Regions from separate parts of the Paenibacillus crassostreae genome, predicted to be linked through region 3. Evidence: predicted binding sites of a transcription regulator. Region 3 holds the regulator's gene; each other region holds the start of a gene.

Region 1 (10,222 bases), 2.3 Mb from region 3:
TTCGCACATCCACTAGAGGATGCTATTGAGGGGATAACACATTCACTTTGTTCATTGGAATTTGAAGATCAACGTCCCTTCTATGATTGGGTAATAGCAGAATGTGAAATGCCTAATGTTCCGCATCAATATGAATTCGGTCGCTTGAATGTTGGACAGACCTTAACAAGTAAACGTAAGTTAAAGTTATTAGTTGATCAACAACTGGTAGATGGCTGGGACGATCCGCGTATGCCAACAATCTCAGGACTACGTCGTCTAGGTTATACACCTGAAGCGATTCGTAGTTTTATCTACGAGACAGGAATTTCCAAAAGCCAAGGTGTTGTAGATCGCCAAATGATGGAACACTTTGTTCGTGAAGATCTGAAGATAAAGGTTCCTCGTACAATGGCAGTATTGAATCCACTCAAAGTCGTAATAACGAATTACCCTGAGGGACAAACAGAGTTACTTGAAGTAGAGAATAATATTGAGAATCCTGAAATGGGTAATCGCGAAGTTCCTTTCTCTCGGGAAATATATGTTGAGCAAGAGGATTTCATGGAGAATCCACCGAATAAATACTTCCGGTTATTCCCAGGGAATGAAGTCCGACTTAAAAATGCTTACTTCATCAAATGTAATGAAGTCATTAAGGACGAAGATGGTCATGTTGTTGAAATACACTGTACCTATGATCCGGAGACGAAGAGCGGTAGTGGATTTACCGGGCGTAAAGTGAAAGGTACCATTCACTGGATAGAGGCTAATCAAGCGGTTCCTGCTGAATTCCGTTTGTATGAACCACTCATAAAAGATGAAGAAGTAGAAGAGTCTGTTGATGTGACACAAGAGAAGACATTCCTTGATCAGATCAATCCAAATTCAATGGAAATTGTTCACGGATATATTGAACCTGGGATGGTTGATGTAGTTGCTCAGGATAAATTTCAATTCTTCCGTCATGGTTATTTCAACGTAGATTCTAAGTATTCTACAGCAGGACATCCGGTATTTAATCGGATCGTCTCACTCAAGAGTTCATTCCCGATCACGAAATAAACCAATAATGAATATTGAAATACAAATAAACCAGCCCGCATTGAGATAATGTGGGCTGGTTTTATTCAATATATTTCATCATTATAGAGTAGGTTCTTCATCTAGTTCTTGCTCAGGATGCGTATTAGGTAACTCATAACCATGCTTGCGAATAATCCACCACATCTGAGTAAAGCCAGCGGCACCAATGAGTGAGAATATCATACCTGTTGTATACATAGATTCTGCACCGAAGCTTTGGAATAGCCATCCACCGATAAAGGCTCCGAGGACACCAGCAATCCCACTCCATGATAGTGTATATACAGCTTGACCCGTTGCACGATAAGGACGAGGAATCAATAACATCGTTAGTTGGGTTCCAACGTAGAAGAATCCACCGAAGGTAACGCAGTGTAACACTTGAATGGCAGCGACTTCTAATGGGAGTGTAGCTTCAGCCATAAGGAGCCAACGGAGACTGAAGAGTAGACTGACTAAGGCAAGACATCCGAAGAGCCATGTTATTCTACGTTTTACGAAACGGTCAAAGAGCATGAAAAATCCCATTTCAAAAAATGAAGAGAGGAACACTGCCAACCCAATCATCCACTTAGATCCACCGATCTCTGAGATATATAGCGACATAAATGTATTATTCATTGCATTAGGAATAGACACAAGTACACCTAATAGAATAAAGGTGAGAAAATACCTATGAGTTAATATATTGGAAAATCCTCTAAGGTGTAACGTCGGCGTATGAGAAGTACGATGGAGGGGTGGAAGAAATAAAACAGCCCCAATAGCTAGGATAAGCAACAGCGTAAATAAGATGGGTACTCCTGATATACCTGTCAAATCCAGAATTAAACCTGCAACAATAGCGGTGATTGCCCAACCAATAGATCCCCACATACGGAAGGAACCGAATTGATGAGATGTGTCCTGAATATATCCTAGGATTAGACTGTTGCTATGAGAAAATATGGGCGTTTGGAAGAAAAAGAATAAGATCATCATAAAATAAACCATAGGATATGTATTCGCTTGAAAGACAAATTGTAACAGTAACACGGTACCGATCAACATGAGAATAATAATGCGTTTCATGTTATACACACGGTCACCCCAACTTCTCCAGAAGGGATTAGCAAATAGGGAGACAAAAGGGCCAAGCGCCATCAGACTTCCTATTTCCAACTTCGTCATACCCACATCGAGAAGGTATAACTGAAAAAAGCTTGTAAATATAACCATCGAACCATAAATAAAGAAATTAAATAACTTAAGTGACGTTAAGGAAGATTTATGATCTATATATTCTCGCAATAATGACATTCCTTTCGATCAGACGAATGGTCACGCTCTTGTACTTCGCATGATTATCTCTCATTCTATACAAATTTATTCTATGTGTAGGCTAACTATTTAACTTTATCACTTGTTGTAAGTGGTTTCAAACCAGCAAATTTCCATATGACAAAAAAATTACGAAATAGACAAATTTTTTAAAAAAAAGATATGGTAAGCGCTTACAATATGAGTTATAATATATGTAATAGGTAACGATTCCCCCTAGTAATCGTATGCCGAAGGATTTCTCTTTATGATTTTCGTCATTGACGGAAATCATTTTTTTTTGGATGTCAGATTGGTATGTGAAGTTTGTTACATAATTTATTTAATATTTAAGGTATTCTCAATATATAAGAAAGCGCTATCTTTTATAGTTGGGTATTCTTATTAGATCGTAACGTCACTACTCGATGATAATATAGGGGGGTAACACACGATGAACATGACGATGGAACTTAGTAAGGATTCTGAAGAATGCACTTTATGGAAGAAAAGAAGAGGCTGGATGTATCAGTTGCTTATTGATTTTTTGGGAAATTCCCCAAGTCTATCGCTTATTTCTCAATGGCGGCAGCATATGGTTACAAGGGAAGATGTCCTACTGACAGAAGGTGGGCAACGATTAATACATTATTTTTCTAACATTCATCCAAGTCAACTTATTGAAATAAGTGAAGTGGAGAAGAAGGAATATCGGCGCTTATTTGAGGGAACTCAACCGTTATTTCCTTCGTTATGTGAGAGTTCCTATATAAGTAAGGTAAGAGAAAAGCAAGTCGATTGTACTGCAGATATACGTGAGGTGTACGTTCGGTCAGGTATTGCATTCAATAAATTGAGCCATGAGCATGATGATTATATTCTAATTGAGCTTGAATATATGGCTATTCTTGCTGAACGAACATCAGATCATCGAAGAATAAGAATAGCTCAGTTATCATTAATTGATGATCAAATCAAATTCTTAGAGGACCATGTAATGAATTGGGTACCCATTTTTGGTGAAGATTTAATGAATGAGACACACAGTCCGATTTATACAGAAATAGGTAGTATTTTGAGAGACTTTATTACATATGACAGACGCATGTTGCACACATGGAGGGAGAATCTTTCCTAGTCAACATGAATTCAATAACGATTTTTAGGCTGGTTCCTCGAGCGTCAGATGGAGTCAGTTTTTTTATTTATATTTTTTGGACTACAATGTCCCTTTGGATCCGGTCGACATCCTGCATGCTGACCTTGCCGGCCTTCTTGTGTAACGTATTAGCCGTCCCGCAGGCAGCTCCTAATTTGAGGGTGGTGATAATGTCAGCACCTTTGCATAGAGCGCTCACCATTCCCGCAACCATAGAGTCTCCACTTCCAACAGGATTTATTGCGTTCACCTTAGGAATGTGAATCCGATAGAATTCTCCAGCGTACCCAGCCAATGCTCCACGTTCACCTTGTGATACAACTATGAGTCGAGCATCGTCACCGATTAGGGAGGCTATAGCCTGAATGGTAGCATTGTCACCGTCATTCTGGATTCCCATCAATTCAGCCCATTCATGCTCGTTAGGCTTCACAAGGTCAGGTTTCGCATGAAGTGCTTCACGAAGTGATTCTCCATGTGCGTCGAGCCCTACCTTAGCCCCATAATGATGCGATATTTCCGTTAGTTCAGCATAGATAGAGGATGGGCATCCCATTGGAAGGCTACCGCAGAACAACATCCATGTAGATTGTTTAGCGAAGGCTTCAACTTTGCGCCGTAGCATATGTAGATCTGGTTCAATAATTAGGGGTCCCTCTTCAATGAGTTCGGTACTGGTTCCTTGTTGTTGATCGAGAATGGTAATCGCCCGTCTCGATTCACCGTTTGGTAGGATAATGAAATCAGACTGAATATCTTCTGCCTTCAGACCAGCGAGTAGTGCATCTCCCTGATACCCTGCGACATAACCTGTAGCAGTCACTTGATCTCCTAATGTATGCAATACACGAGCTACATTTACACCTTTACCACCTGGAACAGCGAGATATTCTGCTGTCCGATGCTGGTGATTGACTTGGAAATGGGGAATAGTGTATGTAATATCTAAGGCTGCATTCAGAGTGACGGTTGTGATCATAATGTAGAACCCCTTCCATGAGTTTGCTGTAGATAGATTATCGCATATGTAGGTAAACTTCGCATATGGATGTTAGGGCTAGAGCTAAAAGGTTAAAATCAAGAAAAGGACGTATCTCCTTCACTAATAAAGTGAGAGGAATACGTCCTTTTCAAAATATAAGAAAGCATTAAACTTAGGTTATCTTTATCTTAATCTTAATCTTAATCTTAATCTTAATCTTAATCTTAATCTTGAACTTTAGGTTTGCGGAACTTCATCAAGAATTCATATACGATAGGAACGATAACTAACGTTAACAGCGTCGAACTGATTAGACCACCGATAACGGTAATACCGAGTCCACGTGAAATGATTCCTGCACTATCTTCCAATCCAGTAACTAGTGGTACTAATGCACCAATAGTAGCCAATGCAGTCATTAGTATTGGGCGAAGACGAGTCGCTCCTGCTTCAAGAAGTGCTTCACGAGTAGATAAACCTTCACGTTCTTTATGAATAACGCGGTCAATCAGTACAATGGCATTTGTGACAACGATCCCAATGAGCATTAATGCACCCATTAATGAGGACACATTCAACGTTTCATTAGCGAGTAGTAACCCGACAAGTGCACCGATGACTGTAAATGGTAAGGAGAATAGAATTGCGAATGGTGCAAGTCCTCCACCAAAGGTAACAACGAGAACAAAGTACACAACTGCAATCGCTGCTAACATGGCAATTCCTAGTTGCTTGAATGTATCATTGATCTGTTCCGTTGAACCACCGAACTTCACTTCGACACCGTCAGGGAGTTCGATAGCATCTATTTTGTCCTGTAAACTAGTTGAAGCTTTACCAACATCTGCTGTCTTAATATTAGCTGTTACGGAGACAACCATTTTACCATCCGTGCGTGTAATGGAGTTCGGAGAATGTCCTTTTTCCACTTTGGCTACATCTTTGATGGCCACTTCAAATCCAAGTGGGGACATGATTTTTTCATTCGCAATTTCGTTGATCGTTTGATATTCCGAGCTATCGGCTTCGATGTAAACCTTATAGGTTTTGTCATCGACTTCGATCTCTGTTAGAACAGGACGTTCGCGAATAGGGCTTATCTTCATGGCGATCTGACCCGCAGTAAGACCTAGGGAGCTCAGTTTTTCCTGATTAGCCACAATGGTGTACTGATCATAGGAAGTGGATAGACTGGATTTTGCTTTTTCAAAATAGGTCGTATCCTCTTCAACGAATGCTAGAATTTGATCCGATACGGGCTGAATATCTTCTAAGCGATCTCCGAATACACTGACGCTTAATCCACTAGATAACATTCCACCCGTCATATCTAGGGAGGTCCATTCTCCTACAGGGACTTCCTGCTGAAGATCCTCGATGAGTGTTTTCTGAACGTCCTCGAAATTCTCTGTATCGGTATTGTATTCAATATAGAAGAGACCCGAATTAGATGAGCTAGCCCCACCCATAGGATTAGCGCCTCCAATAGAATACTGCATCTTCTCAACCGAAGGTTGGCTAAGGATGAGTTTCTCGGCTTCCAAGGCGACCTTCTCGACAGCCGCTATTTGAGTACCTGGCTCAGGAGAATAAGTCACCATGATGAATTTGTCTTTTTGTTCTGGCATGAAGCTGGTACCAATTAAAGGATATAACAATAGGCTACCAACAAGTAGAAGAACAGCTGAACCAAACGTGATAATTTTATGGGATAAAGTCCAATTTAGAATTTTTTGATAGCCTTTTGCAAGTTTTCCTAGTTCTTCTTTATGAGTAATTCTCTTTGATGAAATCCCTTTCTTGAAGAGGGTATGTGCAAGCATAGGGACGATTGTTATCGCAATAATTAGGGAAGCTAGCAGTGCAAAAACCATCGTTAATGCAAAAGGTAAGAACAATTCTCCGACCATCCCACTTACAAAGGCAAGTGGAAGGAACACTGCGATGGTGACAATTGTGGATGACATGATCGGAAGGAACATTTCTGCTGTCGCCTCACGGATTAATTCACGACCGCGAAGTTTCTCTCCACTGTCAGCTAATCGTCTATAAATATTCTCAATGACGACAATGGAGTCATCGATGACCCGCCCAATGGCTACAGTCATAGCGCCTAATGTCATCATATTTAGCGTAATATCTAATCGCCAAAGGATAAGAAGAGCAGCTAGTAGTGACAAGGGGATGGAGATAATGGATATAATTGTCGAGCGAATGTTACGTAAGAAGATCAGAATGATGACGACAGCAAACAATGCTCCAAATACAGCTTTGCTAAGCATCGTGTTCACCGAATCTTCGATCGGTTCACCTTGATCCAGTAGTGTGATCAGATCAAGACCATTATAATCTTTCTCCAAATCAATGATGCTGTCTTTAACTGCATTCACGACATCAACAGTATTAGCATCATTGTCTTTAACAATGGATATCCCGATCGATTCAGCACCATTGGTACGAGAGATAGACTCTGCTTGACCAATGACTTGAATATTAGCAATCTCACTAAGCTTAACGGTTGGAATACCAGAGTCAGCACCCGCATTCAGAATAACTGGAATCGCAAGGTTCTTCAAATCGTCAAGTTCAATGATATTCCCATCTACGACAACGGCTTTCTCGGAATCCTCTAAGTTATAGAGACCTAGGGGAACACGGAGAGATGATCCTTGAACGATCCCTTGCACCGTATCCTGAGTTAGTCCTAATTGAGCCATTTTGGCCTCATCAAATTTCAATTGAACTTCTTTAACATACTGACCAGATATACTTACAGAAGCTACACCTTCAAGTTTCTCTAATTCAGGTTTAACTTGTTTTTCGATAATACTTGTTAATTCCTCTAAGTCTTTTGCTTGGTTGTTCGAAGCACTCAGGGAAATAACGGGGAATGAATTCATGCTAAATTTGGATATGGTAGGTTTCTGTGCATCCTCGGGTAAAGTGACTTCATTCAGAGCTTCACGGACTGCGGCTGTTGCTTGATCTAAGTCTGTACCGTAATCGAACTCTATTGCCACTGAAGAAGCATTCTCCATGGATGTCGAGGTAATCATCTTGACGTCATCTATGTTACGTAAGCGTTGTTCAAGCGGAAGCGTCACATCTTGTAGAACACCTTCTGGGGCTGCACCAGGGTATATCGCAATTACATTCAAGTAGGGAATACTAATGTTAGGAATGGTTTCTTGCTTCATGGATAGCCCTGCGAATAATCCCGCAGCAGTAACGATAATTGTTAGAATCCAAATGGCAAACTTGTTATTCAAAGAAAAATTAATAATACTCTTCATAAATAAGGTCCTGCCCCTCTCCAAATATATCTAAGTCGAATCAGCTAGTTGATGATTTCACACATTCATCGAATACAATGAAATAATTTCCCTGAGTTCGCTATTTAGTGCTTGCAGTTCTGGTATTTGTTCTAAATTTCCAATCATACCTTGAATCATGACTCTCCGGGGATGACTATCCACAATTTCCTTTTCGAGAATATGTATGGATTCGAAAGCGTCTTTATATACCTGTTGGTCAATTGTGATTGACTTCAGACAATCCTTCATTTCTTTCGTTATTAGAAAAGGATGCCGTTGAATGCTAGATTGCTCTTGAAATTCATCGATCCATGGATACCATAATTCTGTAGGGATTAAGGGTTCGGGCGTTCTTGCTATCATACTTGCAGCAATATCATCTAACAGAGAAATGAGATGAGATGACATCTTCTTGGTGTGAAGTGGAAGACCGGGAATGAATAACATTCGTAAGTTTGAACCAAGTAAACCTCCAAAGAAAAAGACTAAATCCATAGCATAAGGTTCAATTTCAGTTCCATAGATGGACTCCAATTTCAACCTGAACCAGTTTAACATTTTGAAATGATCATCTTGAAGGCAATTTCCAGTACCATTCTTTTTAGTCAGATATGCGCCATCCATGAATTGATATTTCAGAAATTCCCGTAATTCAAGCAAATGATGAAGAAGAGCCTCTAATTGTGCTTCTAGTTGTTCTTTAGGAGTAAGATGAGATTCCTGTTCAAATCGAATGACACTTTCACGAATGAGCTGAAAACAATATGAGTAAATACTTTCTTCCAGCTCTTCTTTCGATTTGAAATGGAGATATAGACTTCCCTTTGACATTTCGCATACTTCAGCAATTTCTTGCATGGAGGTAGAAGCAATCCCCTTGGTAGAGAATAACTGTAGGGCTGTTTTCAGAATAGTTGTTTTTTTGTCCGTTTGTTTTTCAGACAATCGACTTGCACTCCTTTCTAGAACTCTATGGTTCTCATATTGACCAGCTGGTCAGATTATATTATAAAACGAGATACAATACAACGATTGCCACTGTTGGATGAGGTAAAGATGGTTGATTATCAATGGATCGTGTACAATAGTTAAGGGATAAGCATGAATAAGGTAATATTTAACTATCTAATGTAAAGACTAAAGGTGCGTGTATAAATGAGACGAGGATTGCAGGTTATATTAATTTTTGTGTTGGTGTTTGCATTTTATTATTTTGGATTTGGTTTTGTAGGAAAAACGGCAGGGACAATCGTCAGTGTGTTCTCAACCCTAACGATTATTTCACTATGTTTCATGATTTCTATGGAGAATCGAAATCCTTCTACAACGATGTCTTGGATTCTATTGCTTGCATTAGTACCTATCGTGGGACTCATCGTCTACTTCTTATTCGGTCAGAATTTTTTCAACCGTCGTAAGTATGACAAAAAGGCGATTATTGATATGGAGACATACGAGAGATTAGAGAATGAAGAGCTTCGGTTCCATCAGGATTACTCTGGGTTTACGACACGTCAGCAGCAATTATTGAAATTATCTCAGAAGCTTGGGCGATCTCCGATTTCTCACTCAACTGAAACGACTGTACTAACCAATGGTGAGCAGACCTTCTCCAAAATTATTAATGAACTAGAGGCTGCAAAACATCATATACATATGGAGTATTATATTTTTCGAGCAGATGATATCGGGACTAGAATTCAGGAAATACTGATCAAAAAGGCAAAATTAGGTGTGGAGATTAGATTTATGTATGATGCGGTGGGAAGTATACAGATTCCTAAACCATTTTTGAAAGAAATGGTAGATGCAGGAGTGAAAGTAGTTGCCTTTGGCAGTGTGAAGACCAACTTTTTCTCTAGTCGGGTAAATTTCCGTAATCACCGCAAAATTGTTGTAATTGATGGGAATGTAGGTTTTATCGGTGGACTAAACGTGGGGGACGAGTATCTGAGTAGAAGCAAAACCTACGGATTTTGGCGAGATACTCATATGCTAGTAAAAGGTGAAGCTGTGCGAACACTTCAGATCATATTCCTACGGGATTGGCTTTATATGACGGGAGAGCAATTTCTGCAGCAAGAATACTTGTCACCTGTGCTTTCAAGTGAGGGGGACGGTATTGTTCAGATGATTGCTAGTGGTCCAGATAACGAGAGACGTGTACTTCGGAATCTCTTCTTCGCGATGATCACTTCAGCAGAGAAGAGTGTGTGGTTGGCAACACCGTATTTCATTCCAGATGATGATATTTTGACGGCATTAAAGGTTGCGGCTTTATCGGGAATTGATGTGCGAATTCTGTTTCCCGCTAAGCCGGATAAAAAACTCCCATTCTATGCATCACATTCTTACTTTCCGGTTCTATTAGAGACGGGAGTGAAGATTTATGAGTATGAGAAA
Region 2 (10,222 bases), 2.3 Mb from region 3:
TCCCTTCCATTAGACCCGCAATCATTTACATTATATATAGTCAGATGAGAATATTTCTTGCTTGAATGAAATTGATTCTTATAAGAAATAACCCATCAAGATATCATCTACATAACGTCCGCCCACATAAAACTCTTTGATAAGCCGACCTTCTCTAACAAAACCACATTTTTCATAAAATTTCAATGCTCCCTCATTAGATGAAAGCACACGTAAGCTTAGCTTCTTGATCCCCTGTTCAGTCGCCCACTCTTTCAACGTTTCCATGAGTCTTGTCCCTATTCTCTCCTGCTGATACTGTGGATGAACGGCAATATTGATCTCATACACATGGTGATTACTGCGGATCAGTGTAGGATAACGAAACCCCACATAACCACAAAGTTTATGGTCTACGAAGGCAACAAACTGCGAACCTGGTTGGCAATGTCGTAAGAAATCCTCACGTGAAGTCCAATTCAATGGCTCAGGGGAACTATAATCATCCCAGACGATAGCATCTAAGTCCATAAGCTGTTGTGCATCTTTCATTTCAGAGAGGCGGATCGTCAATGTTCGTTGGTTAATCTCCATTCCTTTCACCTCTTTTCACTAATCCTGTTCTAATATTAGATTACCGTTGACTCTTCTCCATATTTGTCTGCTCTATTCTGAATGGCATGTATAACGAAGAAGATTACGCCGATTACTGCTGTGCCTGAGGCTAACCATGCGACAGGTACAAGCCCACCCCCATCATATAAAACACCCATTGCGTAGGGCCCAATAACCTTCCCTACCGCACCGACCCCACCAGAGAGGCCAATGTAGAATGGTGCAGACCGTCCTGCATGATCAGAAATGAATGACGGGATAGCAGGTGATATAAGCATTTCACCTATTGTCGCTAGGATCATTGCCAATACCATTCCAGTATAATTATGCGTTAATAATATCACTATATATGCTAACAGATAGAACACAGCACTCATCGTCATTTGAGAAGATGATGTTCTAGCCAACCATCTTTTTAATAGACTGATCATAGGTTGAGCTACGAAGATGAGGACACCATTCAACGTCCATAGGAATCCATACGCTTTCTTTGGAATTCCTTCTGAAATAATAAATGGGGATACCCCTGAATTCCATATCGAATTGCCTAGTAATATGAACATAGATCCTAAACCCAAATATAAGTATATACGTGTATTACTAAGCAAACCCCATACACTTTCTTCTGTTGCTGATGTTGTTTTTTTGTCTAAATGTACTTCTCCCTGCTCTTTATTCAAACGATTCAAATAATTGAGAAAGAAAAATGCAAAAATAACCGAAGTCAGACCATTCGCAATAAATGTGAGTTTATATGATATGTCTGCTAGAAACCCACTCAGCGCTGTTCCTAAAGCTACGCCAATATTGTTAGCCACATAAATAATATTAAACAATTCTCCACGCCGATCCGCAAATCGAAACCCAATAAATGCCTGAATAGCCGGCAAAGACAAAGCATTACAGAAACCGATAAACCCCATTAATGCCATATAGAAATACCAATACTGACTTATCACCGGTAGAGCAAACAACCCTATCGCATTTAACGCTAATGAACCAACAATTAACTTCTTAACACCTACCCGATGGTAAAGTGATCCTCCTAACAATTGTCCTATAATTCCACCTACAGCTTGAATGAGAATAACAAGCCCAGCATCTGCCATATTACGCCCCAATTCATCGAATACAAACATCGTTGTTAGGGGCCACATCAGCGAGCTACCTGTAGAATTGATCAAACTAGCTAAGAGAAATACCTTAACTTCTTTCGGGTAATTCTCTAAAATCTTCATCCGTTATTATCTCCCAAATATCTAGTTGTTCCTTCTATCTTAAATCTCCAAGCCCAATTCTGCAAAGTTAACCTGATTAATCAAGGAAATAAAAAGGGTCGACTCTTCCTTAAAGAAAGGATTAGGTCGACCCGACAGTTACTTTTTATCAAGCAGAAACGGCTATGCCGTCCTTTATCAGAGAGTTTATCCTTCCGATTTATATAAGTGCTCATGTAGTGTTCTTGCCTGTGAAGTGTGCACCTTAACTTTTGCTGTGGCTGTGGCAGAACTCGTCTGTGGTTCGCGTAGATAAGCCACCCAGTAGGCAAGCGCTACGAAGATTGCACCTCCTGTCAAATTACCTAGCCAGACTGGCACGAAATTGATCAAGTATTCTCCCCATGAATAGTAACCGGCGAAAATAGCTGCAGGAATCAGGAACATATTCGCCACAACGTGCTGAAATCCAATCGCTACAAAAGCCATGGTTGGGAACCAGATCCCTAATATTTTGCCACTCATATTATCTGCACCATAGGATAGCCATACCGCTAATGCTACTAACCAGTTACATCCAATCCCTGAGACAAATGCTTGAAGGAATGTAGCATCTAACTTATGTCCTGCCATATCCACTACTTTATCTAAATACACGCCTGATTCCGTCAGTCCAACGATATGTCCAAAAAAATAGGCAACGAATACGGCTCCCGCAAAGTTACTCAATGTAATTAATATAAGGTTCTTTAATGCTTCCCACGTCGAAATCCTCTTCGTAATCCGAGCCAACGGAACTGCCATCATATTCCCAGTCAGCAATTCACCACCCGCTAGAAGCACGAGAATGAGGCCCAATGGAAACACTGAAGCTCCAAGGAGATTTACGATCCCACTCCATTCCGCTGGTGCTCCTGCTACAACACGAATATCTAGTAAAAATCCTAGCGCTATAAATGCGCCCCCTAAGAATCCTAGAACAAGTACCGTATCAAGCCGATTGTGGGCCTTCTTCGTCCCGTTCTCCACTGTCACTTCAGCAATTTGCTGAGGTTTATAATAGGCCATGATCCTATCCCCTTAATCCAATAATGTTTAAAATCTAATCTATTTATACTGATTGTAACGTACTTGTTTCCGTTCTAAACGTAATAATTATCACAATACATGACCGAAAGTGAAAACTTTCACAGAATAGTTCGATTTTCATAATCAACATAAGGTCAATGTCTATGTTATGGATAATATATCGAGGGAATTGATTATTTACTATTGAGATTGATAGTTAAAAATATACATTAGATGATATTCATGACCGAATAATGCACTAAAAAAATCAGGTCAAGGTATTATCCTCGACCTGATTTTGGTATTAAAGTTATATTGTAGTTAGCTACAATATAATATTCTTTTACACGTGGGAAGGCTCTTTCTTAGCAGTAGTAGATAATGCTTGTAGCCCAGCCGTATTCAAGAAATTCCAAGGCTTATTATAGTGTGGTTGGAAGAAGAAATCGATAAAACCAAGTTCATCAACCGTCATTTGATTCTGAATACATACTGAGATCGTATTGATCGATTGTGTCAATTCCACCTTCGACATCAACTGAGCACCTAAGATGCGACGTGTTCCTTTTTCAAATACAACCTTCAAAGTTACATCTTCCGATGTTGGCATAAATTCAGGGCGATAACGATCAGTCACTGTTACTGTCTCTACCTGCAATCCTGCATCGATAGCTGCTAATTCCGTCAACCCAGTTGCTGCAATATTATCCTCGTATATTTTAATACCTGATGTACCTTGCGTTCCCATATAACGAGTCGTCTGATCCACCAAATTGCGCGCAACTAATGTTCCCATCCGTACGGCATTGGTCGCTAATGGAATGTAAGATTTCTTACCTGTCGGATTATAGTGAATCGCACAACTATCTCCCGCTGCAAAAACATCCTTCCTGCTCGTCTGCATATAGTTGTCTACGATAATCGCACCGTTAGGAAGCATATCTACTTGGCCCTTCAACAACTCTGTATTAGGACGGAATCCAATACACAGGATCACCAAGTCTGTTTCATATTCTCCATGCGTAGTAATCACCTTATTCACGACTCCGTTACTTCCTTCGAAGGCAGTCACGGTCTGATTCAATGCAAGCTTGATCCCTTTATTCTGAAAAGATTCTTGAATAGCATCAGTAAACTCAGGGTCTAGGTATTTGTTCAATATGCGGTCTACACCATCTATGAGGGTTACTTCTTTACCATTCATTTGAAAAGCTTCTACGAGCTCGACTCCAATGTAACCTGCGCCGACAACCGTAATACGTTTAGCATGACTTGCCTTTTCGATAATCGTATTCGAGTGGTTATAGTTTTTGCAAAGTAAGATATTATCCAATTCAATTCCTTCAAGCTTCGGAATAATAGGCCATGATCCTGTTGTCATAATCAATTTATCGTAAGTATCTTCAAACTCCTCACCATTTACTAAGTTACGCACGGTTAATTTCTTATGATCGGTATCAATTGACGTTACTTCATGCCGCATGTTTGTATTCACCCCTAAAGCAGCCAGTTGATCTGGGGAAGAATAGAATAGACCATGTGGATCTTTCACGACACCACCTACATATAATGCGATCCCACACGACAAGAAGGATATATTATCATTACGCTCGTAAACGGTTATTTCTGCCTCTGGGTATAATTGAGCGGTATTTACGATAGCTGCTGTTCCTGCATGTGTACAACCTATGACTACTACTTTCATGATATTTCCTCCTCCAAATTTTAGATATCCAAATTTGATATATTTTCTGTAGCTAATTCAGCTGTGATTAATTTCACTTGATAAACCTTATTATAGTGTGATATTTTTCACATTGCAATAGGTATTGATAAAATTTTCACAATCGTCACATCTAAACACTTGCCCTTAACCATCTACTCTAGACAGATTAAGATCTGGTTATTTGAGTTCTAGCATAATTCCCCAGTGATTATTATCATATCCTAATATGACATTTCCACACTCTTAACAACCACTTCTTTGGTCGAGGATAGATACCGTACTTCATTAAGACGCACTGTATCCATCAATTATCAGTCACGTTATGATCTAGGATTACCCTTCTGTTCAAAACTCATGCACGCCTTACCTGATGAAGCAAAAACTGCATGACTGGGCATTATTGCTGTTTTAAACTCATAAGCTCTACATCCCTTAGGGAATTGTCGATCCCATGTGACATAGAAATGCTGACATTTCATACAATTGATACGCTGATTCTCATTCATCTGAATTCTCCATTAGTGTAAGATACGTCAATTATACCATGGGAAATTGGTTTCTTTTATACTCATTTGCCTCATATACATCTAGTGCCGCTTGAACACCATATCCACATGGTAGCGATAATCCGTGCCGTATTAGTACAGCTTCAAATGCACCGAGTAGCCTCAGAATATTATTCTCACGGCAGCTGAATCCCATCGTACCGATACGCCAGATCAAGCCTTTCAAAGGACCAAAGGAACTGGCGATTTCTATCCCGAATCGATTGAGTAACATGGAGCGAACTGATTCCCCATCTACACCTTCCGGAATCAAGACACAGGTGACAACGGTCAACTTACAGTCAGGATCCCCATATAGCTTAAGGCCCATCGCGGTCAATCCAGCTAAAAGTGCCTTTTCATGCAATATATGTCTGGCAAAACGTGCTTCAAATCCCTCTTCAAGTGTCAATCGTAAACCTTCCCGCAGAGCATATAGCATAGAGGTCATCTCGGTATGATGATTCAATCGTGTGGAACTCCAGTAGTCTTGAAGCATGCTAAGATCGAAATAATTACTACGGATAAAAGATAGCTTCGTAGACTCTGCGTATTCTTGTCCTGTTCTTAATCCACGTTCTACCTGCTTACGACTCAACAGCTTAGCCTCTGCGCGATCATTATATGTGATTGGAGCCATTCCTGATGGTATGGACAGACATTTCTGTGTACCACCAATAACAGCGTCAAGCATCCATTCATCCGTCTCAACAGGAACTCCCCCAATCGTTGCCACAGCATCGACAATAAGTAAGACGTCCATCTCACGACAGGCCTGCCCAATTTCCGCCAACGGCTGTATACGACCTGTAGATGTCTCCCCATGGACGATGGCTACCACATCAGGTGTGAATCTCTCTATCGCTGCGATAACCTCATTCGGTTCAAATACGCTTCCCCATGTTTTCTCTATCACGAATACCTCTGCCCCACATCGTTCGGCAATCTCATGTAAGAGATGCCCGAAGCGACCGTAGATGGGGATTAGGACACGATCACCTGGGGCAATAAGACTGACCATCGCCGCTTCAATACCTGAACGAGAGGTTCCGTCTATAGGATAAGCCCATCGATTATCTGTAGAGAATAATTCCCTTAACATTTCCATCGTTTCATTCATAATACATGTGAACTCTGGATCGAATTGCCCCAGAATTGGAAAGGACATCGCCCGCAGTACACGTGGATCAACTTCTACCGGTCCCGGTGTCATAATACACCTTTGTGACGGTGACAAATCTACATACCGCCTCATGAACATCTCTCCTTGTAGGTTCATTCGCTAAACCAATATTGTTAATGCAACATGACATGGATAACTTGGATATCAGTCTATACATATGCCAACTCATACAACATCGTTGTGAGTACATCTAATCCAGCAGCCAACGCCTCAGGAGTTGAATATTCTTCAGGAGAATGGCTGATGCCTGCTTGACTCGGTACAAAAATCATCGTAGTAGCACATTGTGGTGCAAATAACTGGGCATCATGCCCTGCACCGCTCACCATCATGCGGTAAGATTTTCCCCGCTTCTGACATGTACTCTCCAACATTGCACATAGCTTCATGTCCATGGGTGCTGGAGGAGTGCTGAGGCTTAGTGAGACAACAATCTCCAGTCCACGCTTGATTGCTGTCTCACGAAAACCTGAAAGGGTACGGTCACAGAATCCTCCTAGTTCCTCTTCTTCGCTATGACGAATATCAAGCGTAAATACGACTTCACCTGGGATGACATTTGGCGTATTCGGAAACACTTCCAACCGACCGCATGTAGCCACTAGATTCTCACCCACCTCTAGAGCTAAGCTCTCCAAGAGGATTAGCATTTCTGCCAAACCAGCAAGTGCATCCAGCCTCATCATCATCGGCGTCGTACCCGCATGATTGGCTACACCACTGACCTTAATCCGATATCGTCTTTGTCCAACAATAGCTTGCACAATGCCAATTTCTGTTTCCGTCTTCTCGAGAATGATGCCTTGCTCAATATGCAATTCCACAAAAGCACCTATATCACTTCTGCGTGCCCCAGCCTCTAAGCCCATTGCCCTACTTCCTACCCTATTGCCCACTGTCCCTCTATCGTGCTCATCACGATCATCCTCAATAGAGCCAACTCCAAATCCTGAATCCGTCATGGCAGTCAACAGTGATACGCCCTCAGCATCAACGCAGGTTGCCATTTCCCCACCTCCATACATCCCAGTAACATGACCTGAACCCCAGAATGTTAATGGAAATCGACTACCCTCTTCCTCACAAAAGGACACTACCTCCAGCGTTCTAAGTGGATGTCCAAAGGTCTGTTGCAAATAATGAATTGCCGTAACTGCGGCCGCTATGCCATATGCTCCATCATATTTACCACCATTTACGACCGTGTCGATATGGGAACCTGTAAGAATCACTTTATCCTCTGGATTAGCTCCCTGGAGCCTTCCATACACATTACCTACTTGATCAACTGTAACGTCTAGTCCGAACCCAATCATTCTCTCCTGTATAAAAAGCTGTGCTCGACGCCATTCAGACGTATAGAGTAACCTAGTCACACCAGTACCTGGAGCACTAAATTCCGCTAAAGCATCAAGCAACTTCAGCATCTCCAGAGCCGGCGCTTGAATCACAGGTGTGCCCATCATACAGTCGTCCCTTTCCTAACCTGCAATTGTTGTCCACCATCCGCTACAATCACACCATCATCCGCAATGTACACGAGTTTCCCCCTACTTAGGGTAGAAGTTACTTTACAGGATAAGGTCATTCCGATATATGGACTATGTTTATGACGATACAGCAAGTTTTCTACAGTTAGCATGTAAGGACAACTCGGGTTAAGCAGGACCAGATCAGCATCCAATCCTAGGGCTATCGATCCTTTGCAATGCGCCATTCCGAAACGTTTCGCTGGTAGCTCGGCAAGTAATTTTGAAATCAAGGTAACTGGGATCCCACGCTTGTTCACTCCCTCATGAAACATCAGTTCAAGACTACTCTGTGCACCTGAAATACCACCCCATGCATCAACAAATGACAGACCAGAATTCATCTTTAACTCCGTTGGACAAGGAGAGTGATCCGAGGCGATAAGATCGATCTTGCCTAGTTCCAACATAGCCCACAACTTTTCTTTCTCCTCTTCACTTCGCAAGGGAGGGGCACATTTGGCTACTGGCCCTAGGTCTTCCATATGGTCTTCATTTAAGATTAAATAATGAGGACAAGTCTCCACGGTAACGTCTAATCCGCGAAGCTTAGCAACATGAATCAATTCGACAGCAGCAGCCGTACTGATATGGACAAAATGTAATGTACAACCTGTAAGCTCACTATATAATAGTGCTCTTGCAACAGCTTCTATCTCCGCATGAGCCGGACGAGTGGCCGCGAAATCACGCGCGCTACATCGTCCATTTCTCTGAGCATCTGTAGATAACGTTGATGTAATATCTTCACTTTCTGCGTGTAACGCAAGGATTCCACCAAACGATGCAATTCGTTGCATTCCTTGATAAAGCGTATCGCTATCTACTTCGCGGAAACGTCCCTCGCCCTCTCCACCCGGATTGGATAGAAAAGCTTTAAACCCGATAACGCCTTCCGCAAACAAATCCTCAAGGTCATCCAGATTGTCAGGGACTAGACCACCCCATAGCACATAGTCAACAGCTGAATTCCCATTAGCAGCTTCAACTTTAAGCTTGAGTGCTTCCTTATTCACAGTAGGCGGATTGCCGTTTAGTGGCATATCTGCATACGTCGTACAACCACCTGCTGCAAGCGACGCTGAACCGCTCCGGAATCCTTCCCAATGACCCATCGCCGGCTCATTAAAGTGAACATGCATATCAATCATACCCGGTAATACATAATGCCCTGCCGCATGGATGACTTCCGTATCTTGCTCTATTGGAAGATTCTCACCCAGTGCGACGATTTTCCCTCCAATGACTCCGATATCCAACTTGAGTACTTCATCAGGCAACACCACATCACCATTCTTAATCACAAGTTCATACGAGTTCTTCATGAAGTACTCACCTCCGGTCATCCAATCTCCACTAACTACCTCTATACGTGCTGTAACCTCCCGGGGCTACTAGGAGCGGAATATGATAATGTCCATTAACGTTGTCTATATTGAAACGAATAGGGATCTGTTCGAGGAATAATAACTCCGTTCCACCGTTTGTACTTTCCAATTGTGTTAACCTAAAATAATCCCCTACCTCAAACAGCAACTCATACCTCCCTACTTCCATCCCAACACCATCTAGAAGCGGAGCATGCAATCTCCCATCATCGTTCGTCACTGCTTGACACAACAATAGGTAATCACCATCACTTAATTTCCGCAATTGAACTACCACACCTGCTGCAGGAATCCCTCTTGACAGATCAAGCACATGAGTCGTTAACCGTCCATTCATACTAACGTCCCTGTAGCTTCCGCTAGATCTGCACGACTCACAGAGAAGCCTTGGAATCCGTAAGGTGGACGAGGTTCTGTAAACACTCCCCCTTTTCCTTCTGTTGGCTCAACAATCGTCTCCCACGTACGGTTGTTTGACTCGAAAGAGACCGTAGCTAATTGCGGAAAACGCGTCAGTACTCTTATCCCAATCTGATATATAAGTGATTGAATCGATGGACTGCTAAGCTCATGAAAAGCACTATGAGCAATATCCCTTACCTGTTCCACGGCTACATATTGTCCAGCATCCCCATCAAGCGCATGTTGGACATCGCTGTAAGTCCAATCAATATTCAAGAAAATATATAGCGGTCGATCATAACTCTCTGGCAATGTTGTATATTCATCTTGCACAAAACCGTAGAACGAGCTTCCACTAACTTTTATCAATTGCAGATCCTTCAAGTTGCATTCATGTGATATTACCTCTGGTTCATCTTCTCCACGTTGCATTGTAAGTGAAGCGGAATACGACTCATTATTAGAGTGCCTTAGGACGAGCTGACTTTGTTTCAGACCCTCACTACATGGAACCATGACTTGTTCAAAAGGGATCCTGTGCGCTGTGATGGATATCGATGTCACATGATT
Region 3 (10,222 bases):
AGACCGATTTAGAAGTACGAGTCACTTTGATTAATTCACTATGCTGCTTAGCTGCGACAATTGCTATTTCTTCTTGTCTCCATTGGTCTTGCATAATGTATATATAATATCGGTAGAGCCCGAATAATAGAACGGCTATGATAACAATAATTAACCAAATCAGCTTCTTTTTATTCTTTTTCAACCCGAACTTCCTTTCTTCAGGGATCAGGAATAACTCATATCCTAACGGTTGAGTAATCCTTCAAAAGCAGATTGTGCTTCATGACGAATACGTTCTTCGTCTAAAGTTAGACAAGCTCCATTCTTCACAACTTGTTTACCATTTACCCACACATGTTCTACATCTTTACTACACGCAGAATAGATCGCATGCGAAATGAAATCTGTTCGAGGTATGAAATGTGCCTGATCTGTATTTATTGCAATAAAATCCGCTTTCATCCCTGGAGCCAAAGATCCAACTGAATCGAGAAATAATGATTTCGCACCGTAAATAGTCCCCATTCGTAAAGCTTCAGCCGCAGGAATAGCAGTAGGATCTCCAGAAATCCCTTTATGAATAAGAGCAGCTAGACGCATCTCTTCAAACATATCTAAGTTATTATTACTAGCAGGTCCATCTGTTCCTAACGATACAGTAACTCCTGCTTTTAACAAATCTGTAATACGCGCAATACCGCTTGCTAATTTCAAATTACTACCTGGATTATGTGAGACACCTACGTTATACTTTGCTAGAATCTCAATTTCTTCATCGGTTAAATGTACTCCATGAGCCACAATAGAAGGACGTGTAAACATACCTAACTTCTCTAAGTGTTGAACAGGTCTGAGACCATAATCAGCGACATTCTGCGCGACTTCACTTCGTGTCTCCGACATATGTGTATGCATTGGAATATCAAGATCATGTGCAGCCTGAACAAATTGTGTGAAGAAATCTGGTGGGCATGTATATGGTGCATGTGGTGACATCATCGTTGTGATTCGACCCTCTGCTTGTCCATTCCAATCCTTAGCAAAGTTGATTGCTTCCTGAAGTTTCTGTCTTTGAACCTCTTCAGAGCATAAACCGATGACACCTCTAGTAAGTACAGCACGAATACCTGACTCTTGAACTACATTCGCTACTTGGTCCATATGATCATACATATCTAGAAACGTCGTAGTTCCACCCTTAAGCATTTCTAATACAGAAAGAGACGATCCCCAGTAGACATCTTTAGAAGTGAATTTCTCTTCCATTGGCCACATTTTCTCTTGCAACCAAATTTGAAGAGCCAGATCATCACCATATCCTCTAAGTAATGACATAGCAGCATGTCCATGTGTATTTACGAGACCTGGCAAGAATAATAGATTATTCCCATCAATAACTGGAATTTCTTCATCAATGGATGGCTTCTCTTCACCAATATATGTGATTAGATCATTCTCAATAAGCATATACCCTTTAACAATCGACTGCTTATTGTTTAGAATAGTAAAAGTACCATTCTTAATCATCCATTTCTTCGTTGTACTATTCACCATCAGTGGAATCTTCCTTTCCTTCTTCCAAATAATACGCCAAACTAAGCATTTCCGTTGTAAAATCAGCAGCGTGAATACGAACATGCGGTGGAGTCTTTAATATAATAGGTGCAAAATTAAGAATAGCTGCAATACCCGCTTCGATAAGTTGATTTGCAACCTGCTGCGCTTCATACTCAGGTACTGTAATAATTCCGATTCTAATATTGTGATTCTTAATCGTATCATAAAGTTCATCCATAGGTTGAACTTTCAAAGTGTTGATTTGTGTGCCTACCTTAGGTTCGTATGCATCAAATACAGCAACAATTTTTAAATTTTCTTTCAAATAAGCATTATAGTTAGAAAGAGCGTGTCCCAAGTTACCTGCACCCACTAGAACAACATTAATCTGTTGATCTAAATTGAGGATATGACGGATTTTCTCTATGAGATAAGCCACATCATACCCAATCCCCTTCCGACCGAAATCGCCGAAATAAGCAAGATCCTTACGAATTTGAGCCGGGTTCAAATCAAGCTTTTGACCAAGTTCTTGTGAAGAGACTGTTGACACTTCTCGTCTCTGAAGTTCGGAAAGATAACGCCAATAAATAGGTAATCTACGAACGACAGCTTCTGAAATTTTTTCAGATTTCATATTTGCTCCTCCTCATAATTAGTGTTCACATATGAAATAACTTTAGGTTTATTAGCGGGAATCGTCTTGTAACCATTCAGAAATACGTGGAACCATTTGATTCGTTGGCATATGTTCCATTTTGGGACCAGGTAAAGAATATAAGAAATACTTTCCATAATATGATTCAATCACACGTGTATCATAGACTATGACGATTCCTCGATCATTCGCTGTACGTACTAAACGGCCAAAACCTTGTTTGAAACGAATGACTGCTTGCGGAACGGAAAGCTTCATAAAAGGATTTTTCTTTTGTTGTTGTAATAATTCACTCTTCGCTTCCACAAGTGGATGGTTCGGAGGTTGAAAGGGCAGTCGTACGATAGCCAGACAAGTTAACGCTTCACCTGGAATATCTACCCCTTCCCAAAAGCTACTTGTGCCAAGTAATACTGAAGCACTACTGTCTTGGAATCGACGAATCAACTTAGTTCTACTTCCATTGTCCACTCCTTGACCAATCACTGCAATATCTGTGGATGATAAGGCTTTAGTTAACGGTTCATGGACCTGTCGTAGCATCCGATATGAAGTAAATAATACTAACATACGTCCATGCGTAGCTATCGCGGTGTCAGCCAACGACTTCACTAATGTTTCAACAAAGAGTGCATCACCTATGCTCCCTTTCACACTTGGGAAATCACGTGGAATAACTAATAAGGCTTGATCTCGATAACGGAATGGTGATGGAAGCATGACTGTATTCACTTGATCCTTGTCTGCCGCCTCTTGAAGTCCCAAATTCTCGATCATATACTGGAAAGACTTATCGATAGAAAGTGTTGCAGAAGTTAGAATAATACTCTTCTTTTTATCAAAGAATACTTCCTTCAATTGCTTACTAACATCAATAGGAACGGCATACATTTGTAATGACTTACTACGATAGTGGCCATTAGCCTCCATCCAATATACATTCGTTACATCGTTTAGTGAGATAAAGAAATGCAGGTCTTCTCGTTGAGTTGCTAAATCTTTCACAAGACCACTTACATCTGTAAGGAGGCTTTCTAATTGTTGGTCATCAAGATTCTCTCTGATTTCATTTATCATTTTATCAGCATTACGGATAACTTCACCTAACGAAACATAAATTTGATTCTCTATTGCTGCTAGTTCTTCCCAATCTTTTGGCTTCTTTGAAGGTTGTAAGCGAAGGACAAATTGTCCCGTTTCTCCAGGTGCAGCATCACTTCGCTCAGGTAGCAGTGTAAACAGCATGTCACTTAATCGGTCCCAATGCTCCTTCACTTCAACTAAATCACCACTCATACGATCAATCAGTACAGCCCAATCCTGAGATTTCTCATTAAACGATTGGCGAAGTTGATCTCGTAGAACAGGGAATTGTCCATTTCGGTTATCTTTGTACAGTCGTACAAGGGTGTGGATCACATTGAAATACCTCATATGTAGCCCTAAATGTTTACCTGCAACATCTTCTAAGTGATGAGCTTCATCAACGACTAAATACTCATAAGCAGGCAATAATTGATGACCCGCTTTCACATCCGTGAACAATTTAGAGTGGTTAGTAATGACAACATCCGCAATACTCGCTTCATGTTTAGCTCGATGATAATAACATTTACGGAACCAAGGACAGGCCCGACCCAGACAAGAATCCGAATCACTGGACACTGTTTCCCAGAAATCCGCACCACGACCGACAAGATTTAATTCTTCATCATCACCTGTCAAAGTCTGCGTTAACCATACGATCATTTGTGCAGCTATAAGCATATCCTCTTTAGGATTACTGAAGTCTCTAGTATTTATTTTATGTTCAAATTTTCTCAAACACAAATAATGTTGTCTACCCTTAAAAACGGCAGCTTTAAATGGAAAGGGTATTACTTGAGTTAACAGTGGAATATCACGTTCACGTAACTGCTCTTGAAGGTTAATCGTATGCGTGCTGATCATAACTTTCTGCTCACGCTTCACACTTTGATAGATAGCAGGAATCAAATATCCTAGTGATTTACCAGTACCTGTTCCAGCTTCTATAAGTAGATGCTTTTCATCCTGTAGTGCTTTCATTACTTCATTGAACATCATGTTTTGTGATTCTCGTGCTTCATACTGAGGCATCAATGTGCGAAGTTGGTCTTGAATTTTCTCAAGGTACTCATTGAATTCCATATTCTTTAATGGATTATCGTCTGCATCATCTCGTGGCGCTGAAATATCCGTCCAATCTTCAACTGCTAATGCCAAGCGACGATAAAATGTATGTTTCTCCAAGTCCTGTGCGGGCTCTTTCTCTTTCTCACGACACAAAACATCGAAGAACCAAGCTAAATCACTATCATCATCACCAAATATTTCATTAATTCTTTGTAAGCTAATAAGCGGAAGACTAATTAATTCGTCTAAGCATTTCAGTAACACATGCGCAGTTGCTAATGCATCACTATCGGCTTGATGCGGTCGATCATGCTGAATACCGAATTGTGAAGTAACTAGACCTAATTGATATGTCGATAATGAGGGAAAACTTATTTTTAGCAAATCTATGGTGTCTAACAACCGACCAGCGAATGGTAAATAACCACATCGATCGAGTGCGTTCTGCAAAAAATTAAAATCGAAGGCAATATTATGACCTACCAAAACAACATCATCTAACAGTGGAACTAACTCCATCAACATTTCTTCTAATGAAGGAGCATTCTCAACATCACCAGCTGTGATGCCTGTTAATTGACTTATAAAAGGAGGAATAGATATCCCGGGATTAACAAATGATCCATATACTTGTGATATTGATAGATCTTCCTCAATAATGGCAAGCCCCACTTGAATGATCTCATCCGTGGACTGGTTGCCCGTAGTTTCAAAGTCCAGTACAGCAAATTTCATGTTCAATTATTCCCTTTCAATCCAGTCTCATTTTACAGCATAACAGAAGATTTAAATTTATTCATTAATTTGAATTATGAAATTGTATGCAGAAGATGGAATAGTTCTCTAATATGTTGAAAAAAAAGGCGATGCTCTGTTGCTTTCGCTTAACAGGCATCGTCTTCTATAGGATGTCCTTACTTTAAAATAATGAAATAAGCTGACTTCCATATTGAAGTTGACCATGATTGTGGGAACACACCTGTAAATTAACTAGTGGATCAGGCATGGTCGGATCATTCTGTAAAGCCAACGCAAAGTACTCCTGAGCTTTAGATGTATCCGATAATTTGACGTGAATACATCCTAAAGCGTTATAGATCATTGCTTTTAAACGATTATGCTCTGCCATAGGAAGAATCCTGTGAAATTGTACAAGAGCTTCGCTTGTCTCCTCTAAATGAAGATGGGCCATAGCAATATATAGTCTGGCGAGCACGCTGTCAGGCATTTCGTTAACAATATTAGAAAATTGCTGGATCGATTGACGAAACATCAGTAATTTGAAATACCCTTGACCGCGTATGAAGGACTCCATCTCCATTTCAGGTGTTGCAGCTAAAGAAAACACAGGTGAGAGTACCATATATTCTCGGAATGTGCTCATTTTCTCTTCAAAACAGAGCCATTCCTCAATAATTCCATCACTCATCGCTTTAAGCATATTCCACCTTTGAAGCAAAAGTTGCTTTTGAGTCTCTTGTGCTGTTGGGTAATGCTTGACAATTTCCTCTAACATGTCGTTCATTTCAGCGAATACATGTTGAAACATGACCTGCATCCCACCTTCAACAATCATAATATTAGTGCAAACTTACTAATATCATTTTTTGTTTAAGTGGACCTTTTCATTCGTTGTTTCCATACATTGCATCAATTCACATAACCCATGGTTTACAGAATCGTCGCATGCACTTCTTTATCCATTAATTGAACAGGTTTATTGTTCTCATCAACGAATACAACTGTTGGCTTATGTGATTGTAAGCTTTCCTCAGACATAACAGCATACGAAATAATAATAACCGTATCCCCAGGTTGAACTAACCGTGCAGCTGCTCCATTAAGGCATATAACTCCACTATCCCTTGGACCAGGAATAGCGTACGTTTCCAAGCGTGCACCATTATTATTATTTACGATCTGAACTTTTTCATTTTCGAGAATATTTGCCGCTTCCATTAAATCCTCATCTATAGTAATACTTCCAACATAATTTAAATTCGCTTCAGTAACTGTTGCTCGGTGAATTTTAGATTTCATCATATGTCTAAACAATTGAAAAAGCCCCCTTTGGCATAAATAACATATTATCAATAAGTCGAGTTGTTCCAAACTTCACAGCAAGCGCAATTATTATTTGAGATTCAACCTCTGTCACAATGGCATTATCGGCCACTGGAATCAATTCAGGAAATGTCAGCACTTCTATATAATCGATCTTTGCGAGTGGCGAACTCTGAATCATAGATAATATCTTCTCACGCAATTCAGATGCTGTTACAGACTTGCTATCATTAAATGCCACCTCCGCATCGCGAAGGGAACGAGAGAGCACAAGGGCCTGTTTACGTTCTTCTGTGTTTAAATAAACATTTCTGGAGCTGAGTGCTAGTCCATCCTCTTCTCTTACAATCGGACATGGAACAATCTCCACATTGATATTCAAATCCATAACCATCTGTTGAAGTACAGCAACTTGTTGAGCATCTTTCTGTCCAAAAAAGGCGAATTGAGGTTGCACAATGTTGATCAATTTACTTACAACAGTCGTCACACCATCAAAATGTCCCGGACGAGATGCTCCACATAGACGATCGGTTCGTTCAGACACTCTAATTTTGGTTTTTGTCGGTTGAGGATACATTTCAGCAACTGTGGGTATAAAAACAATATCGACACCTTGTTTTTCAGCTAACGCTAAATCACGTTCTTCATTACGTGGGTATGTCTCATAATCTTCACCAGGTCCAAATTGGATTGGATTGACAAAGATACTAACAACGACTACATCAGCGAATTCACGTGCACGAGTCATCAGACTCGCATGTCCATTATGGAGGAATCCCATAGTTGGTACTAATCCAATCTTTGCATTATGCTGACTGCTTACTCTATATTGTTGTAACTCATGTTTTAATTCAGAAATGGATCTAATAACTTTCATGCTTACTCCTCCTTTGATGTATCACTACCATAAAGGGAATCTAATACTTGTTCATCCGCTGTGAAGACATGTTCCGCAGATGGGAAAGAGCGCTCCTTCACTTCTTTAACATAATTCCCTAACCCTTCACGAATTACTGAACCAATGTCCGCATAAGTTTTGACAAAACGTTTCTCCATATAAGGTGATGCATATTGTAAAATATCATGGAATACCAACACTTGTCCATCACAATATCGCCCTGCACCAATACCGATGGTCGGAATGGATAATTCCTTGGAAATGGCTTCAGCCACCTGCTCAGTGACCAGTTCTAATACAATCCCAAAAGCTCCTGCCGCTTCTAACGCTTTAGCTTCATCCATTAGCCGTTGAGCATCCTTAGCGTCTTTTCCTTGAATGCGATATCCACCAATTTGATTCACCGATTGTGGGGTCAGACCAATATGTCCCAGTACAGGAACACCCGATTTCACAATTGCCTCAACGGTAGGGCATATTTCTTTTCCACCCTCCATTTTGACAGCATGGGCATGACCCTCTTGCATAATCTTCCGTACACCACGTAAAGTTTCATCTATACTTCCATGATAAGTCATAAATGGCATATCTGTTACGATAAAAGTATTTTCCGCACCTCTAGCCACCGCACGAGAATGATACACCATGTCCTCCAAGGTTACTGGAATGGTTGAGTTATAGCCAAGTACGACATTTCCTAATGAATCACCGACAAGTATGATGTCCACATTCGCTTCCTCTGACAACTTAGCTGATGGATAATCGTAAGCTGTAACCATACTTATAGGAATTCCATCCTTTTTCATTTTTTTAATTTTCACAATATTTAGCATTGATTTTCTTGACATATAATCCGTGCTCCCTTCTTCATTAACAAAACAAAAAAACCTTTTAGCTTTTCCACTAAAAAGGTCCGATAGTCAAAAAAGAGTCACTTTCGATCGTCCCTTCTGTCTCGGTCCTTTCGGCTCAGAGCAGAATCCAACGTACTCACGATATACAGTAAGTAATGTTTAATACAAATAAACCATGTAACATAAGTGCAGTTCGATTCATATCGATACCGCCTCAGACACAGTATACCAAACCATATCGTATTTTACACTATTTAAGTTTGACATCTCCAGAGATCACAGGCTTGATTTCACCCATCCCCATATCTACAAGCAATGCACCACTTGAGTCTAAACCAACTGCTATACCTTCTTGTATGCCTTGATGCGAGTGAACAATAACCTCTTCGTTAAGATTCAACGACAATGCTTCCCATAAATTTATGATCGGACGAAAACCTTTCTGTTGGTAGATTTGATACAATGTTTCGAACTCTTCCATGACCGCAGCGATCAATAATGTTCGATTGACTGTGCTTCCACTCTCTATCTTTAAAGATGTAGCAATTGTCTTTAACTCATCAGGATAATCGTTATCATCCACATTGACACTAATGCCTATCCCTGCAATACAATAACGCATGACATTATCTTCTATAGCCGACTCCAATAAAATACCACAAATTTTCCGTTTCTGAATCAGAATATCGTTGGGCCACTTAATTCCAACCTCTAATCCTGTCACTTGTCTAATGGCTCGACAGACGGCAACACCTGTAAGAAGGGTTAGTTGTGATGCGAACTTCAAAGGTTGCTGTGGTCTAAGGATCAAGCTCATCCAGATCCCCTTCCCATAAGGAGAGAACCATTTCCGACCCAGTCGCCCTTTCCCCCCAGTCTGTTCCTCCGCAATAATAAGCGTACCTTCAGCCGCACCTTGCTCTGCTCTTCTTCGCGCATCCTCTTGTGTAGAGAACGTCGTCTTTATTACCTCCACCTTAGACCCCATAACCGTTGTATGAATAGCATTAGTTAATGTCAGTGGGTCAAGAAAATCTGGTGACACTATAATTCGATACCCTTTATGTGAAATTGCCTCAAATTCATATCCTAAGCTTCTTAATTTATTTATTTTTTTCCATACTGCCGTTCGACTAATCGATAATCTCCGACTGATTTCTTCACCCGATATAAATTCATTTTCCGCTTCAAGTAACATACTCAACAAAGTATCATCAACCATGATTCTTATTCACCCGCTTCATTTCATCCATTAAAGATTCTTTAGTATTCTCGACGATTCCTGCAGATACAACTAATAATAAATGTTGAAGCATTTCTCTTAGCCAAGGTCCTGAAGGCATCTTCAAAGTCTGCATGATGTCTCCACCTGACACAACTAATTGTTTCAGATGGTGAATTCTCATTTGACTTGTCCAAACCGCCAAAATGGTTAAATCATATGTGGACACAACACGTCTATGCTCAGGAATTACACCTTGTATTTCTAACCATCCTTTAGCAGTTGCCAATCCTGATTGTAGAACGATACTGATCCAGGATAATCTCTGTGAATCATCCAAGCTTATGAGATTATTTGTTTCAAATAGAAATCGAACTTGCTCATCTATGTCAATCAGACTACTGATATCATCTTTTTTCTGATTACTGAATGTCCATTTCTTTAAGTATGTTCTCGCTTCATTGCCATTGAAATTCCCTGCATAAAGTAATAACCCCCATCTAAGATGAACAGATTCAGCACTTAACTCATGAATTCTTGATAATAATTCAGAATCAAATCGCGAACACAATACAGGTACTTTCGCAAATTCTAATAAGCGACTACGATTTAATAATTCAAACCCTCTTAATGGGTCCTCCCCACTCATCACCTTCTCAATCTCAACACGAATCCGTTCCATTGCTATGTATTGGAGATGACTCCGTTGAGTGCATAGTCCCTTCCATGTATTCTTTGCGATAGAATATCCGAATACAGATGCAAAACGAACACAACGTACCATTCGCAATGCATCCTCATCGAAACGCTCAAGTGGGTTTCCTACACAA

The links. Region 3 encodes Rex, which represses fermentation and respiration genes when NADH is low (regulators of the CRP and FNR family bind a similar motif). Its sites were predicted from a motif close to TTGTGAAATATTTCACAA; they were not measured.
Region 1: LPB68_RS13815 (TorD/DmsD family molecular chaperone) is a predicted target of Rex. The motif match lies at 2,683-2,700, and genes of this name have one in related genera.
Region 2: LPB68_RS13785 (formate/nitrite transporter family protein) is a predicted target of Rex. The motif match lies at 2,987-3,004, and genes of this name have one in related genera.

The regions. Positions count from the first base shown of each region.
Region 1 covers NZ_CP017770.1:3,017,473-3,027,694, forward strand. Annotated here, with positions in the region: gene LPB68_RS13805 (glutamine--tRNA ligase/YqeY domain fusion protein) at 1-1,044, shown strand, start outside; gene LPB68_RS13810 (MFS transporter) at 1,126-2,364, opposite strand; gene LPB68_RS13815 (TorD/DmsD family molecular chaperone) at 2,819-3,502, shown strand; gene LPB68_RS13820 (1-phosphofructokinase family hexose kinase) at 3,570-4,502, opposite strand; gene LPB68_RS13825 (efflux RND transporter permease subunit) at 4,730-7,798, opposite strand; gene LPB68_RS13830 (TetR/AcrR family transcriptional regulator) at 7,856-8,764, opposite strand; gene cls (cardiolipin synthase) at 8,975-10,222, shown strand, end outside.
Region 2 covers NZ_CP017770.1:3,005,862-3,016,083, reverse strand. Annotated here, with positions in the region: gene LPB68_RS13795 (GNAT family N-acetyltransferase) at 79-573, opposite strand; gene LPB68_RS13790 (MFS transporter) at 609-1,832, opposite strand; gene LPB68_RS13785 (formate/nitrite transporter family protein) at 2,019-2,879, opposite strand; gene LPB68_RS13780 (FAD-dependent oxidoreductase) at 3,223-4,584, opposite strand; gene LPB68_RS13775 (uracil-DNA glycosylase) at 4,926-5,111, opposite strand; gene LPB68_RS13770 (pyridoxal-phosphate-dependent aminotransferase family protein) at 5,143-6,405, opposite strand; gene LPB68_RS13765 (M20 family metallo-hydrolase) at 6,483-7,799, opposite strand; gene allB (allantoinase AllB) at 7,796-9,187, opposite strand; gene uraH (hydroxyisourate hydrolase) at 9,219-9,587, opposite strand; gene pucL (factor-independent urate hydroxylase) at 9,584-10,222, opposite strand, start outside.
Region 3 covers NZ_CP017770.1:678,557-688,778, forward strand. Annotated here, with positions in the region: gene LPB68_RS03220 (cell wall elongation regulator TseB-like domain-containing protein) at 1-184, opposite strand, end outside; gene LPB68_RS03225 (amidohydrolase) at 226-1,536, opposite strand; gene LPB68_RS03230 (redox-sensing transcriptional repressor Rex) at 1,526-2,176, opposite strand; gene dinG (ATP-dependent DNA helicase DinG) at 2,228-5,086, opposite strand; gene LPB68_RS03240 (tetratricopeptide repeat protein) at 5,271-5,900, opposite strand; gene panD (aspartate 1-decarboxylase) at 6,023-6,406, opposite strand; gene panC (pantoate--beta-alanine ligase) at 6,399-7,295, opposite strand; gene panB (3-methyl-2-oxobutanoate hydroxymethyltransferase) at 7,298-8,164, opposite strand; gene LPB68_RS03260 (biotin--[acetyl-CoA-carboxylase] ligase) at 8,421-9,392, opposite strand; gene LPB68_RS03265 (CCA tRNA nucleotidyltransferase) at 9,385-10,222, opposite strand, start outside.